Regions from separate parts of the Kitasatospora sp. NPDC002543 genome, predicted to be linked through region 1. Evidence: riboswitches for the same ligand, from Rfam matches in the RefSeq annotation. Region 1 holds a riboswitch; the other holds the start of a gene.
What was found. A riboswitch is a leader RNA that binds a small molecule or an ion and turns the genes downstream of it on or off. The one in region 1 is predicted to bind S-adenosylmethionine.
Positions count from the first base shown of each region.

Region 2: it holds a riboswitch for S-adenosylmethionine, as region 1 does, so the genes downstream of both, thrC (threonine synthase) here and ACWD4P_RS16205 (aminotransferase class V-fold PLP-dependent enzyme) in region 1, are expected to answer to the same signal.

Region 1 is NZ_JBSFWR010000032.1:48,832-56,116, reverse strand. It holds gene ACWD4P_RS16230 (C40 family peptidase) at 1-122, opposite strand, end outside; gene ACWD4P_RS16225 (NYN domain-containing protein) at 322-1,623, opposite strand; gene ACWD4P_RS16220 (hypothetical protein) at 1,891-2,154, opposite strand; gene ACWD4P_RS16215 (rhomboid family intramembrane serine protease) at 2,356-3,183, shown strand; gene ACWD4P_RS16210 (Lrp/AsnC family transcriptional regulator) at 3,180-3,461, shown strand; gene ACWD4P_RS16205 (aminotransferase class V-fold PLP-dependent enzyme) at 3,465-4,832, opposite strand; SAM riboswitch class IV at 4,883-5,001, opposite strand; gene trpD (anthranilate phosphoribosyltransferase) at 5,110-6,186, opposite strand; gene ACWD4P_RS16195 (response regulator) at 6,302-6,727, opposite strand; gene ctaE (aa3-type cytochrome oxidase subunit III) at 7,124-7,285, shown strand, end outside.
Region 2 is NZ_JBSFWR010000001.1:159,804-167,088, forward strand. It holds gene groL (chaperonin GroEL) at 1-574, opposite strand, end outside; gene ACWD4P_RS00700 (cold-shock protein) at 898-1,101, opposite strand; gene ACWD4P_RS00705 (MoaD/ThiS family protein) at 1,640-1,918, opposite strand; gene thrC (threonine synthase) at 1,966-3,261, opposite strand; SAM riboswitch class I at 3,278-3,413, opposite strand; gene ACWD4P_RS00715 (glucosyl-3-phosphoglycerate synthase) at 3,525-4,562, shown strand; gene ACWD4P_RS00720 (alpha,alpha-trehalose-phosphate synthase (UDP-forming)) at 4,612-6,078, shown strand; gene otsB (trehalose-phosphatase) at 6,065-6,889, opposite strand; gene ACWD4P_RS00730 (DUF3263 domain-containing protein) at 6,964-7,191, opposite strand.

The sequences.
Region 1 (7,285 bases):
TTCGGCTGCGGCGCGGCGTGCGCGGCCACCTGGGCGGAGAGGGCGACCGCGGTCGCAGCGGCGGCGGTGAGCACGGAGATCCGTGCGCGGCTCGGCTGCTTGGGACGGCGGTGGGAGGCCAAGGGACCGGCTCCTTCTCCATCGGACTCACCTGATGGGATGAGATTCCGGAAAATAGGTTTGACGCCAGACACTAGTGAAGATCTATCCGTTCTGCCACTCCCCCGAAGGCGTGAACCTCACTCCCCACACTGACTTCACCGGACCCGCACAACGCCCCGGAATCCCCTCTGACCAGGCATCATGAGGCCCGGGCCGAGGTCACGGCCGGGCCAGCCGATTGAGCAGCAGCACCGATGCCACGGGGCGCGCGCCCGCCTTCCGCACGCCCTCCGCGACCTCCCGGTCGGTGGAGACCACGACCACCGGACGGCCCTGCGGCTCGGCCCGCACCAGACGGCGGATCAGCTCGTCGGCCGTCTCGCCGGTCCGGCTGAACCGCACCCGGACCCCGCGCGGTGGCGCCATGATCACCGGGACGTCCAGGTCCTGCCCGTCGAAGACGCAGGTGACCTCCGCCTGCGTCCGCTGGGCCAGCATCGCCAGCCCGCCCAGCAGCCGGATCCGCTGCTGCTCCAGCGGCAGCGCCGGATAGCCGGTCTTGGTCACGTTGTAGCCGTCCACCACCAGATGCACCTGGGGGATCGCCAGCAGCTGGTCCAGCAGCGCCGGATCGTCCTCGGCCAGCCCGCGCCGCGCCACGTCGTGCGGCGAGGCCGCCCCCGGCACCACCGCCTCCACCAGGTCCGCCGGGCGGATCTGGGAGACCGGCAGCGCCAGCTCCCGCTGGAGCCCCTGGGCGGACTGCAGCACGGTGTCCAGCAGCAGCCGCAGCCGCATGTCCTCGACGCTGCGCCCCTCCCGGGCCGACCGGCGGCCCTGCTCGACCGCGTTCTCCAGCTCCGAGACCCGGTGCCTGAGCCTGCGCGCCTCGGTCTCGGCCGCGCCGCGCTCGGCCGCCGTCTGCGCCTTCACGGCCTCCAGCTCGCCGGCCACCCGCCGGGTCTCGGCCTGCGCCCGGCGGGTGTCGCTCTCCAGCGACCGCACCTTCTTGCGCAGCGACTCGGCCTCCTTGCGGATGCCGTCGGACTCCGCCCGCTGCCGGTCCAGGTCCGCCCGCGCGGAGGCCCGCACCTCGGCCAGCTCGGCCTGCAGCTTCTCCACCAGCCGGGCCGCCTCCGCGGCCGCGTCCTCCGCGCCGGCCCGCTCGGCCTCCTCGCCGGCCTCGGCCACCAACCGGCTCCAGCCCGCCGAACGCACCAGGTAGGCGGCGGCCGCGACGTCCATCGGATCGGCGGCGCTCGGCACGGTGCCCGACTCCAGCGCCTTCACCAGGTCCGGCTGCCCGAGCCGCAGCCGCTCCGCTATCCGCACCCGGAAGGCCGGCTCCGCCTCCAGCGCCGCCGCCAGCGCGGTGGCCGCGTACTTGGCCCGCCGCGCCGGGGTGAACTTGACGTACTGCCGCAGGCTCTGCGGGAGCTCGGCCGCCGGCAGCCCGCCGAGCGCGTCCGAGGCCAGCCCGACCACACGCCGGCGCACGCCCTCGGGCAGCGGGCGGTCCAGCTTCTCGGCGGCACGCTCCGCCGCGGACTCGGAGGAGCCGTCCGCCGTCCCGGCGGCCTCGGCCGGGGCCTCGGCAGCAGCGGGCCGAAGCCCCTGGGCTTCGCCGGGCTCCTTCGCTGCGTCCACCACGTCCTCGGCTCCGATCCTGGTCCAGCGGGGCACGGCCGCGACCTCCCCCTGTCGTCACGCTCCGTGCGTCTTGTCTGTATTGTCCCGTGCCGCGCGGGCGGGTGCGCCGTGCACCCGCCCGCGCCGCAGCGGTGCGGGTCAGCCCTGCTCGGCGGGGGCCTGCGCCCCTTCGGAGCCCGGACGGGCCACCAGTTCGACCTGGTCCACCGCGTTGCACCAGCGGCAGCGGACCGACTCGACCGTCTCGCTCAGCACCTCGGTCTCCTCGACCTTGGACTCGCCGGCCAGGTCGAAGTGCAGGAACTCGGTCACCCGCGCGGTGCGGGTCACGTCGAAGCGGGTGAGGTTGCCGCACAGGGTGCAGCGCCAGCGCGTCTCGGCGGTCAGGGCGGGGACGGTCATCGGGGGTCCTCTCGGGTGGTCCCTGCGTGGGCCAGGCGCTCCCCCCGGAGCCCCGGCGTCGGCGGCGGGAGGCGGGAATGCCCGCCCCAAGCCTATTGCCTGGGGCAACCGCCGCGACCACCGGTCGCCTGAAGACCCGCACTGGTCCACCTGCCGTAAACCGCGGTGTCACCTGCGGCGCCCGGAGGGATGCTTGGCCGCATGGCGCTCGCGGTCCCCGACCACACCGCCGCCCGGAGCGGCCGCCCGGCGGCGGCCGCCCCCGCGGTCACGTACGGCCTGATCGCGCTCAACACCCTGGTCTTCCTGCTCGGCCCGGCCGCGGGGCTCAACCCGCTGTACGGCAGCGGCCCGGCGCGGGTCTGCGCGGAGCAGCGGTACGAGCAGCGCTGGGGCGCCGTCCCGGCCGAGGTGCTGGCCGGACGGCCGCTGACCGCCGAACAGCTCGCCGAGGCCCCCGACCCGGCCCCCGGCTGCCCGGCCGCCCCGACCCCGGGCAAGCACCCGGCCCTGTCCGTGCTCACCGGCCTCTTCCTGCACGCCGGCTGGCTGCACCTGCTGGGGAACCTGCTCTTCCTCCAGGTCTTCGGCCCCACCGTGGAACGGCGGCTGGGCCGGGCCCGGTACGCCGTCTTCTACCTGGCCGCCGGCGGTGTGAGCACGTACGGCTTCGCCCTCGCCGAGGCGCACTCGCCGAACTCCACCCGGGTGCTGATCGGGGCCTCCGGCGCGATCGCCGCCGTCCTCGGCGCCTATCTGCGCCTCCACCCCCGGGCGCGGGTGACCACCCTCGTCCCGCTGCTGCTCTTCCTGCCGCTGCGCTTCCCCGCCTGGCTGGTGCTCGGCCTCTGGTTCGCCCTGCAGTGGTGGTCGGTGCACTCGGCGGGGCCCGGGGTGGCCTACCTGGTCCATGTGATCGGCTTCTGCGCCGGGTTCCTGTACGCCTGTACCGTGGTCCGCCACCCCCCGCGACGACCGGGCCGACGCCCGATACGCTGGCGGCACCCCACAAAGGAGCCCGAACTGTGATCACCGCCATCGTCCTGATCAAGACCAGTGTCGACCGCATCCCGGAGATCGCCGAATCCATCGCCGCCATCGACGGCGTCAGCGAGGTCTACTCGGTGACCGGGGGCTACAACCTGGTGGCGATGGTGCGGGTGCGCCGGCACGACGACCTGGCCGAGGTCATCCCCGGCCGGCTCAACAAGGTCCCGGGTGTGGCGCACACCGAGACCCAGATCGCCTTCCGCACCTACTCCCAGCACGACCTGGAGGCCGCCTTCGCGCTCGGCCTGGACGAGTAGGCGTCAGCCCGCCCGCCGAGCGTCCGCGACGCAGCGCCCGCCCTCGTTGCGGTAGCTCCAGGCCGCGCCGTCCGTGACCAGCTCCCGGACGGCGGTCAGGAAGCGGTCGACGTGCTCGTCCGGCGTCCCGGCGCCGAAGCTCACCCGGATCGCGTTCAGGCTGCGCTCGCCCGGCAGCGAGGGCTCCGGCGCCCCGCACTCGGACGGCGCCACCTCCTCGTCCCCGAGCAGCGTGCGCACCAGCGGGTGGGCGCAGAACAGCCCGTCGCGCACCCCGATCCCGTACTCGGCGGAGAGCGCGGCCGAGAAGTGCGAGCTGTTCCAGCCCCGGACGACGAAGGACAGCACGCCCACCCGGGCGGAGTCCGCGCCGAACAGGTTCAGCACCTTGACCTGCGGGATCTCGGCCAGCCCGGCCGTCAGCCGGGCGATCAGCTGCTGCTCGCGGGCCTCCAGCGCGTCGAAGCCGGCCTCGGTCAGCGCCCGGCAGGCCGAGGCGATCGCGTAGGCGCCGATGACGTTCGGCGAGCCGGCCTCGTGCCGGGCCGGGCCGGTGTGCCACTGCACGGCCACCGAGCCGTCCGTCTCCCGGGCCACCGTCCGGGTCGCCCCGCCGCCCGCCAGGTACGGCTCGGCCGCGTCCAGCCAGTCCGCCCGGCCGGCCAGCACCCCGGCGCCGAACGGCGCGTAGATCTTGTGCCCGGAGAAGGCGATCCAGTCGACGCCCAGCTCGCGCACCGAGACGCGGTGGTGCGGCGCCAGCTGGGCGGCGTCCAGCACCACCCGGGCGCCGTGCCGGTGCGCGGTCTCGGTCAGCGCGGCGACCGGCCACAGCTCGCCGGTCACGTTGGAGGCGCCGGTGACGCACAGCAGCTTGGGGCCCTCGGGCGCCTCGGCGAGCGCGGTGTCCAGCGCCTCCACCGCCTCGGCCCGCGAGCGCGGCGCCCGCAGGTAGGTGACGTCCAGTCCGGCGTGGGCCCAGGGCAGCAGCGAGGCGTGGTGCTCGGTCTCGAAGGCGAACACCCGGGTGCCGGCCGGAAGGGCGGCGGCCAGCAGGTTGAGCGAGTCGGTGGTGGCCCGGGTGAAGACCACCTGGTCGCCCTCGCGCAGGTCGAGGAACTCGCCGACGGTGCGGCGGCTCTGCTCGAACAGGTCGGTGGACAGCTGGGAGAGGTACCCGGCCCCGCGGTGGACGCTGCCGTAGTACGGCGCGTAGGCGGCGACGTCGTCCCACACCCGCTGGAGCGCCGGCGAACTGGCCGCGTAGTCGAGCGCCGCGTAGCCGACCTTCTCACCGCTGGCGAGCGGGACCTGGACGTCGGCGCCGAGGACGGCGAGCGGGGCGGCGCAGGTTTCGGTGGCGAGGGACATGAGAATGCACTCCTTCTGGGTCAGGGACCCCGGGAGTGCAAGTCGTCGGGTGTCCGCGCTTGTCGCACGGACGGTTTGCCGTGACGACCCGGTCCTCACCCAGGGCACCCCGCCACGGACGGAGGGTTGCCGGACAGCAAGCTGGGGCTTGGCGCTGTCACTCATGACCTGGCCAAGACTCTAGGCCGCGTCCATCGGGCGGTCAAACGGGCATCCAGCATCCGGACAGCGCGAGGGGCCCGCGGGAGGATTTCCCACGGGCCCCTCAACTCACGCCTCAGGAGCGGCTGGTGGCCTCCGACCAGCGCCGCAGCAGGTCCTGTGCGGCACCGGAGTCGATCGCCTTGGCGGCCCGCTCCATGCCGACCGCCAGCTGCTCGGCGAGCGGCGCGTCGGTCAGGTCCAGCGCGACCAGCGCCGCCGCCGTGTTCAGCAGGACGGCGTCCCGCACCGGCCCGTGCTCGCCCGCCAGCAGCCGCCGCGCGACCTCGGCGTTGTAGGAGGCGTCCGCCCCGCGCAGCGCCTCGATGCCGACCAGCTCGATGCCGACGTCCCGCGGGTCGAAGGTGGTCTCGGTGACCACCCCGTCGCGCACCATCCAGACCTGGGAGGTGGTGGTGATGGTCAGCTCGTCCAGCCCGTCGTCGCCGCGGAAGACCAGCGCCGTCGCCCCGCGCTCCGCCAGCACGCCGGCGATCAGCCCGGACAGCCGGGTGTCGAAGCAGCCGATGGCGTGCGCGGTGACCTTCGCCGGATTGGTCAGCGGGCCGAGGATGTTGAAGGACGTCGGCACCCCCAGGTCGCGCCGCGCGGTGGCGGCGTGCCGCATCGAGGGGTGGAACTTGGCCGCGAAGCAGAAGGTGAGCCCGACCTCCTCGGCCACCTCGGCGACCCTCCGGGAGGAGATGTCCAGCGCCACCCCGAGCTTCTCCAGCACGTCGGAGGAGCCGCTGGTGGAGGAGGCCGAGCGGTTGCCGTGCTTGACCACCTTGGCACCGGCGGCCGCCGCGACGATCGCCGACATGGTGGAGATGTTGACGGTCTTCGCGCGGTCCCCGCCGGTGCCGACGATGTCCACCGCCGGGCCGGGGATCTCCAGCGGCTCGGCGTGCGCGTACATCGCGTCGACCAGGCCGGAGATCTCCTCGACCGACTCGCCCTTGGCCCGCAGCGCGATCATGAAGCCGGCCACCTGTACGGGGGACGCCTCGCCGCTCATGATCCGGTCCATCGCCCACGCGGTGGACGAACGGTCGAGGTCCTCCCCCTGCAACAGCGCCGCCAGGAGGTCCGGCCAGGTGCGGACCACCTGCGCGGGGTCGCTACCGCCGTTCGCAGGGTTCACGTTCACCATCGCTGACTCCAGCTGTTGTCGGTTCCCCATCGCGGGGGACGTCCGTACGGATGGAGCCAGCCTATCGAGCGAAGCGCTCGCTTCTACCCTCTCTTTCCTACTCCTGCCACGGATTTCAGCGGACGGCGGGAGTCCGCTTCGCCAGCCTGGCCCGCAGCAGGGTGGCCACCGCCCCGGCGAGCGCCACCGGCTCCACCGGGTGGGAGATGGCGGCGTCCGCCCGGCTCCAGGCGGCCAGCCAGGAGTCCTGCGGCCGGCCGATCAGCACCAGCACCGGCGGGCAGCCGTAGATCTCGTCCTTGAGCTGCCGCCCGAGGCCCAGCCCGCCGGCCGGAACGGCCTCGCCGTCCAGCACGCAGAGGTCCACCCCTCCCTTCTCCAGCGCCTTGAGCACCGCGGGGGTGGTCGCGCACTCCAGGTAGGACAGTTCCGGAAGATCCTCGGCGGGCCGGCGGCCGAGCGCCGTCAGCACCTGCTCGCGGGTGTTGCGGTCGTCGCTGTAGACGAGGACGGTGAGCGTCTCATCGGTCGTGTACGCCATGGACCCTGCTCCCTCAAGTGTGATCCGGACCACGTTCGCCTGATCCGGATGCTACTCCCGATCACCGTCCGCCGAGTCCCCCTCGCGCACGTTCCTCCTCAAGCCGCCGCGCCCCGGGCTCACCCGCCCGGAGGACGGCCCGTCACCCGACCCGGCCCAGTCCACCCGTACGGCCGACCCGGCACCCTCCCCCGTACCCCTCCCGGCTACTCCGACCGTGCAACGACGCGCCGGGCAACGGGGTCACAGGCCCCTCCGAGGAACCATCAGAAAAGGGACGCGCCGCTGCTCAGCCCCCGTCCGGCCCCCCTGCCGCCCGCCAAGCGGGCATACCGCACGCACCGGACACTCCGAGGGACACCCCCCGACGTGAAGACGGAATAAGGGACCGACATAATGTCCGTCGTGGCGACAGCAACAGCAGTAGAAACCGGGCACGCGCACGGATCGGTCAACCGGCCGAACATGGTCAGCGTCGGAACGATCGTCTGGCTCAGTTCCGAGTTGATGTTCTTCGCGGCCCTCTTCGCGATGTACTTCACGCTCCGCTCCGTCAAG
Region 2 (7,285 bases), on a different contig from region 1:
GCATGCCCTCGGTGAGCTCGAGCTCCAGACCGAAGGTGTTGCTCTCCTCGACGGTGATGACGCCTTCCTTGCCGACCTTGTCCATGGCCTCGGCGATCAGCTCGCCGATCTGGGTGTCAGCGGCGGAGATGGAGGCGGTGGAGGCGATCTGCTCCTTGGTCTCCACGTCCTTGGCCTGGGCCAGCAGCTGGTCGGAGACGGCCGCGACGGCCTTCTCGATGCCGCGCTTCAGGGCCATCGGGTTGGCGCCGGCGGCGACGTTGCGCAGACCCTCGCGAACCAGGGCCTGGGCGAGCACGGTGGCGGTGGTGGTGCCGTCACCCGCGACGTCGTCCGTCTTCTTGGCGACCTCCTTGACGAGCTCCGCACCGATCTTCTCGTACGGGTCCTCGAGCTCGATCTCCTTGGCGATGGAGACACCGTCGTTGGTGATCGTGGGGGCGCCCCACTTCTTCTCCAGCACGACGTTGCGGCCCTTGGGGCCGAGCGTGACCTTCACCGCGTCGGCGAGCTGGTTCATGCCACGCTCAAGGCCGCGGCGAGCTTCCTCATCAAAGGCGATGATCTTGGCCATCAGAAGTGGTCCTCCGGGACACGGTCGACTGCTCGGACCAAGGGGTGCCCGCGACGGACGGCCCTGGTGTGCGGAGGTTCATTCCCCTCCGCTCCCGGGGGCCTCACCGACCCGGTCCGCTGTCACTCTCACACTGTGAGTGCTAACGCCAATGATTAGCACTCCCCTGGGTCGAGTGCAAGCCCAATCGGCGATCCGCGAGCCGCCGCGAGGGGCTTCCGGGGAACGCCGACGGGCCCGTACGACGCGTGTCGCACGGGCCCGTCGAGAAGCGAGTGGTCACCAGCCGTAGGGCCGCGCCGAGCTCCTGGAGCCGGAAGGGGTCAGACCGCGGCGCGGACCATGTCCGCCTGCGGGCCCTTCTGTCCCTGAGAGATCTCGAACTCGACCCGCTGGCCCTCCTCGAGGGTGCGGTAGCCGTCCATCTGGATCGCGCTGTAGTGGACGAAGACGTCCGCACCACCGTCGACCGCGATGAAGCCGTAGCCCTTCTCCGCGTTGAACCACTTGACGGTGCCCTGAGCCATTCCGAACTCCCCTAGTGCTGTGCTGGCCCTTCACGCGCCCGCAGGTCGCGGGCCCGGGTTGGTTGAAGGCCGGCCCGGGGAACCCCCCCTGGGCGCAGCCGTGCACGCCGCAACCCTCCGTGCAGGACGCCAGGCGGCTTCCGGCGGGCGGCTGATTGCGTCGACCGCCGCTGAATGTATCCGGATCGACGCCCTCTGCAACAGGGTCAGCCACCGGTAATTCCGCCGGGGCGTCAAGGGACAGGCCGGGCCGAACCGGAATAATCTCGGCATTCCACGCCGGACATAGCGGACGAATTACCCAAATGATCGCGGGAATTCTGACATCTGCCTGACATGTTTCCCGGGCCGCGCCCCACGGCCGGGCGCCCCCGGGCCGAGCACTGCGGGGGCCGAAAGGGAAACCCTGTTCCCAGCCGAGCCACACTCTACTCCGACTCGACCCGGAAATATTCCAGCCGGAATGCGAGCGGTCGCCCGCGCATACGGGGAACGGAATTCCGTACGCGCGGGCGACCGCGGGCTACTCGGGAACGGCTCAGCAGCCGCCGGCCACCGCCGGGATGATCGAGACGCTGGCGCCGTCCCCGATCTCGGTCGCCAGGCCCTCGGCGAAGCGCACGTCGTCGTCGTTCACGTAGACGTTCACGAAGCGGCGCAGCTTGCCGGTGTCGTCCAGGATGCGGGCCGAGATGCCCGCGTGGTTCTTCTCCAGGTCGGCGACGACCTCGGCCAGGGTGGCGCCCTCGGCGGTCACCTCGGCGGCGCCGCCGGTGTAGGTGCGCAGGATGGTGGGAATGCGGACGTTGGCGCTCATGACTCTCCTTGCGGGGGCTGGCCTTGCTGGGGTGGTTCCGGGGTGGTTCAGGCGGACACGAGGCCGGCGGCGCGGAACGAGTCCAGCGTCGGGCGGATGACGGCGGTCATCCCGGCGTCGGAGACGGCGTCCAGGGTCTTCAGGCCGTCGCCGGTGTTGATCGCGACGGTCTCCTTGGCCGGATCCAGCTGCCCGGTCTCGACCAGCTTCTTCAGCACGCCGACGGTCACGCCGCCCGCGGTCTCGGCGAAGACGCCCTCGGTCCGCGCCAGCAGCCTGATCGCCGCCACGACCTCGGCGTCCGTGACGTCCTCCACCGCGCCGCCGGTGCGGCGGGCGATGTCCAGCACGTACGGGCCGTCGGCCGGGTTGCCGATCGCCAGCGACTTGGCGATGGTGTTCGGCTTGACCGGCTTGATCACGTCCCGGCCGGCCTTGAACGCGGCCGACACCGGCGAGCAGCCCTCGGCCTGGGCCCCGAAGATCCGGTACGGCCGGTTCTCGACCAGGCCGAGCTTGATCAGCTCCTGGAGGCCCTTGTCGATCTTCGTCAGCTGCGAGCCCGAGGCGATCGGGATGACGATCTGCTCCGGCAGCCGCCAGCCGAGCTGCTCGCAGATCTCGTACGCCAGCGTCTTGGAGCCCTCGCCGTAGTACGGCCGCAGGTTCACGTTGACGAAGCCCCAGCCCTCGCCGGCCGGGTCGCCGATCAGCTCCGAGCAGAAGCGGTTCACGTCGTCGTAGTTGCCCTCGATGCCGACCAGCTCGCCGCCGTACACCCCGGCCATGACGACCTTGCCCTGCTCCAGGTCGTGCGGGATGAACACGCAGGACCGGAACCCGGCCCGGGCCGCCGCCGCACCCACCGCGCCGGCCAGGTTGCCGGTGGAGGAGCAGGACAGCGTGGTGTACCCGAACGCCCGGGCCGCCTCGATCGCGCAGGCGACCACGCGGTCCTTGAACGAGTGGGTCGGGTTCCCGGAGTCGTCCTTGATGTGCAGCTGGGCGGTGAACCCGAGCTCCCGGCCCAGGTTGTCCGCCTTCACCAGCGGGGTCCACCCCGGGTTCAGGTTGGGCTTCGACGCGACGTCGGCCGGAACCGGCAGCAGCGGCGCGTACCGCCAGATGGACGCCGGACCGGCCTCGATCCGCTTGCGCAGCTCCTCGGCACCCTCGCTGCCGAACTCGTAGGCGATCTCCAGCGGGCCGAAGCACTCCAGGCAGGCGAAGCTGGGGCCGAGCGGGAAGCGGGTGCCGCACTCGCGACAGGACAGCGCGGCGGCGGGGCCGAGGTCGACGGAAACCGGTGCGGTGCCGGAAAGGGTCGTCCCAGTGGTAGCCATGATGGCGAGGCCTCTCTCCTCATCTTCCCCGGGTCGCGGTCGCGACACGGGCCGGAATTGGCACCTGTCCCGCCGGGGCCTGTCGTCGACGGCCGCGCGAGAAGGTTGCCGGGACGTCAACGGGCCGTTCCCTCAGTCCCTCTGGATGAGCTTGTGAAATTGTGGTGGTGCTCAACGGAGACCCCGGCGTGCAAAGGTCCGACCGCTGTACGAAGACTGTATCCGAAGGCGTCAATCCTGAACGGGACCGTCCGCCACGCGAGATGGCCCGTCCCACCGACCCCGCCGAGGAGAACTCCGTGCCCGCCGAACCGACCCCCGAGCTCCTCCCGCAGGCGGCGTCCTGGCTCCGCCGCCGCTCCTGGAGCGCGGCCGACCGGCCGGTGCGCACCCTCCTCGCGGCCAAGGAGCGCACCGGCCGCACCGTCAGCGTCGTCCTCCCCGCCCTGGACGAGGAGGCCACCGTCGGCGACATCGTCCGCACCATCCGCCGCGAGCTGATGGAGCGGCTCCCGCTCGTCGACGAACTCGTCGTCGTCGACTCCGGCTCCACCGACGCCACCGCCGCCGTCGCCGCCCAGGCCGGCGCCCGGGTCGAGCACCGCGACGCCGTGCTGCCCCGGCTGCCCGCCGTCCCCGGCAAGGGCGAGGTGCTCTGGCGGTCGCTGCTGGTCACCCACGGCGACATCGTCTGCTTCGTGGACGCGGACCTGCGCGAGTTCGACCCGGCCCTCGTCTCGGGCATCGTCGGCCCGCTGCTCACCGACGAGTCCATCCAGCTGGTCAAGGCCATGTACGACCGCCCGCTGGAGTCGGAGGGCGCCGTCCTGCCCGCCGGCGGCGGCCGGGTCACCGAACTCGTCGCCCGCCCCCTGCTCAACCTCCACTGGCCGGAACTCGCCGGTTTCGTCCAGCCGCTCGGCGGCGAGTACGCGGCCCGCCGCTCACTGCTCGAACGGCTGCCCTTCCCCACCGGCTACGGCGTCGAACTCGGCCTGCTGGTCGACGCCCTGGAACTGGCCGGCCTGGACGCCCTGGCCCAGGTGGACGTCGGCGTCCGGCACCACCGCCACCAGGACGGCCAGGCCCTCGGCCGGATGGCCGCCACCATCTACCGGACCGCCCTGGAACGCCTCGACCGCACCCACCGCCTCAAGGCCTCCGCCGACCTCGTCCACCCCCACCTCACCCAGTTCACCCGCGACCCGGAGACGCGCGCCTTCACCGCCCACACCCACCCGGTGATCGCCCTGGAACGCCCCCCGATGCACACCGTCCCCGAATACGCGACCCGGCACTGAGGGGCCCCGACGGGGTTTGCCACCCCGAACCCCCGGCAACATCCCAACCATGGGCGATCTCACGACCAACCGTTCGAGCGCGACCGGCACCGCCCCCGTCCTGGTCGCCTCCAACCGGGGACCGGTGTCCTTCGGCACCGCCGACGACGGCACGCTGACCCTGCGCCGGGGCGGCGGCGGCCTGGTCTCCGGCCTCTCCGCCATCGGGGACCCGAACGCCGTCTGGGTGTGCGCGGCCCTCAACGACTCCGACCGCAGAGCCGCCGCCGAGGCGCCGCACGGCCGCCTCGACCTGGCCGGCCACGAGGTCGGCGGCCAGGCCGTCCGGATGCTGGACATCGACCCGCGGACCTTCGCCCGCGCCTACAACGGCGTCGCCAACTCCACCCTGTGGTTCGTCCACCACCTGCTCTACGCGACCCCGACCGCGCCCTCCTTCGACGCCGGCTTCCGCACCGAGTGGGCCGCCTACCGGGCCTACAACGAGGCCTTCGCCGAAGCCCTCGCCGCCGAAGCGGCCCCGGGCGCCGCGGTCCTCGTCCAGGACTACCACCTCTCCCTGGTCCCGGCCCTGCTCCGCGCGGCCCGCCCCGACCTGCGGATCGGCCACTTCTCGCACACCCCCTGGGCCCCGCCCGAGTACTACCGGCTGCTGCCCGACGACGTCGCCCGGGCCGTCCTCACCGGCATCCTGGGCGCCGACCGGGCCGGCTTCCTCACCGAGCGCTGGGCCCGCGCCTTCGCCGCCTGCTGCGAGGACCTCCTCGGCGCGGACGTCGACCACGACGCGCTCACCGTCACCCACGACCGCCGCACCACCGCCCTGGGCGTCCACGCCCTCGGCGCCGACGCCGACTTCCTGCGCGAACGCGCCCACCGCCCCGACGTCGACGAGCGCCTCGCGGCCCTGCGCGAGGCCGTCGGCGACCGCCGCACCATCGTCCGGGTGGACCGCACCGAGCTGAGCAAGAACATCGTCCGCGGCCTCGAGGCCTACCGGCACCTGCTCCGCACCCGCCCCGAGTGGCACGACCGGGTGGTGCACATCGCCTTCGCCTACCCCTCCCGCACCGACCTCGCCGAGTACCGCGCCTACACCGCCCGGGTCCAGGAGCTCGCCGAGGCCGTCAACGCCGAGTTCGCCACCCCCACCTGGCAGCCCCTGATCCTCCACGTCGACGACGACTTCCCGCGTTCCCTCGCCGCCTACCGCCTGGCCGACGTCGCCCTGGTCAACCCCATCCGCGACGGCATGAACCTGGTCGCCAAGGAAGTCCCGGTGGTCTCCGACCGCGGCTGCGCCCTCGTGCTCTCCCGCGAGGCCGGCGCCCACACCGAACTCGGGGACGACGCCCTCACCGTCAACCCGTACGACGTCATCGCCACGGCCGAGGCCCTCCACACCGGCCTCGTCATGAGCCCGGAGGAGCGCGCCGACCGCACCAAGCGCCTGACGGCGGCGGCCACCGCGCTCCCCCCGCAACAGTGGTTCCTGGACCAGCTCAACGCGCTGTGAGCGCCTCCCCCAGGGCCTCCAACAGCTCCACCACGCCCTCCGGCCCGCCCACGACCAGGTCCGCCCGGTCGGCCAGCTCCCGCACCGGCGCGTCCCCCACCGCGCCGGCGCACACCAGCACCCCGGCCAGGCCCTCGCCGCGGAGCTCCTCCACCGCGGCGAAGGCCGCCACGTCCCCCAGGTCGTCCCCCGCGTAGAGCACCGAACGGGCCCCCCGCTCCCGCAGGAAGCCGGTCAGCGCCGCGCCCTTGTCCACCCCCGGCGGCCGCAGCTCCAGCACCAGCCGCCCGGGCTCCACCACCAGCCCGTGCTCGGCCGCCAGCTCCCCCACCGGCGCCCGCAGCAGCTCCAACGCCTCCTCGGGCACCGCCGTCCGCCGGGTGTGCACGGCCACCGAGCGCCCCTTGTCCTCCACCCACGTCCCCTCGGGCGCCCCCACTCGCTCCAGCACCCCCGGCAGCGCCGCCCGCACCCGGGCCACCCCCGGATGGACCTCCGGTGCCGTCAGCTTCCCGTCCTCCCACCGCTCGGCCCCGTAGTGCCCCAGCACCACCACCCCCGGAACCTCCGCGAACCCCCCGTACTCCGCCGCCACCCCGGCGGGCCTGCCCGTCACCACCACCACGGCTCCCACCACCGGGCCCAGCCGCCGCAGCGCCCCCACCACGCCCGGATGCGCCCGCGCCCGCTCCGGATCCGCCACGATCGGCGCCAACGTCCCGTCGAAGTCCAACCCGATCACGGCGTCCCCGGGCGCCGCCAGGATGGCCCGCACCCCGTCCCGCCCGATCCCGGTCCCCGGCACAAACATCTCTTCGAAACCCATACCGAAGCCCTACCCCGGACCCCGCTCCTCCGCACCCCGCCCCACGGACGCCGCCACCGTCAACGCGCCCCCCGCCGCGCCTCCCGGACCCGCCGCAGCCGGTTCACCAGCACCGGCGCGTGCGCCAGCGCCTCCTCCCGGTCCAGCAGGGCGTTCAGCACCTGGTAGTACCGCGTGGGCGAGATCCCCAGCTCCTCCCGGACCGCCCGTTCCTTCGCCCCGGCCGTCCGCCACTGCCGCCCCTCCAGCGCCAGCACCGCCCGTTCCCGCTCACTCAGCTCGCCCACCGCGCACACCTCCGCTCACCACTACGGAGTGTCATTCTCCCGCCCGTCCCCGACACACACTGCTCGCCCCTCCGGCCGGCCCCACCCGTTACCG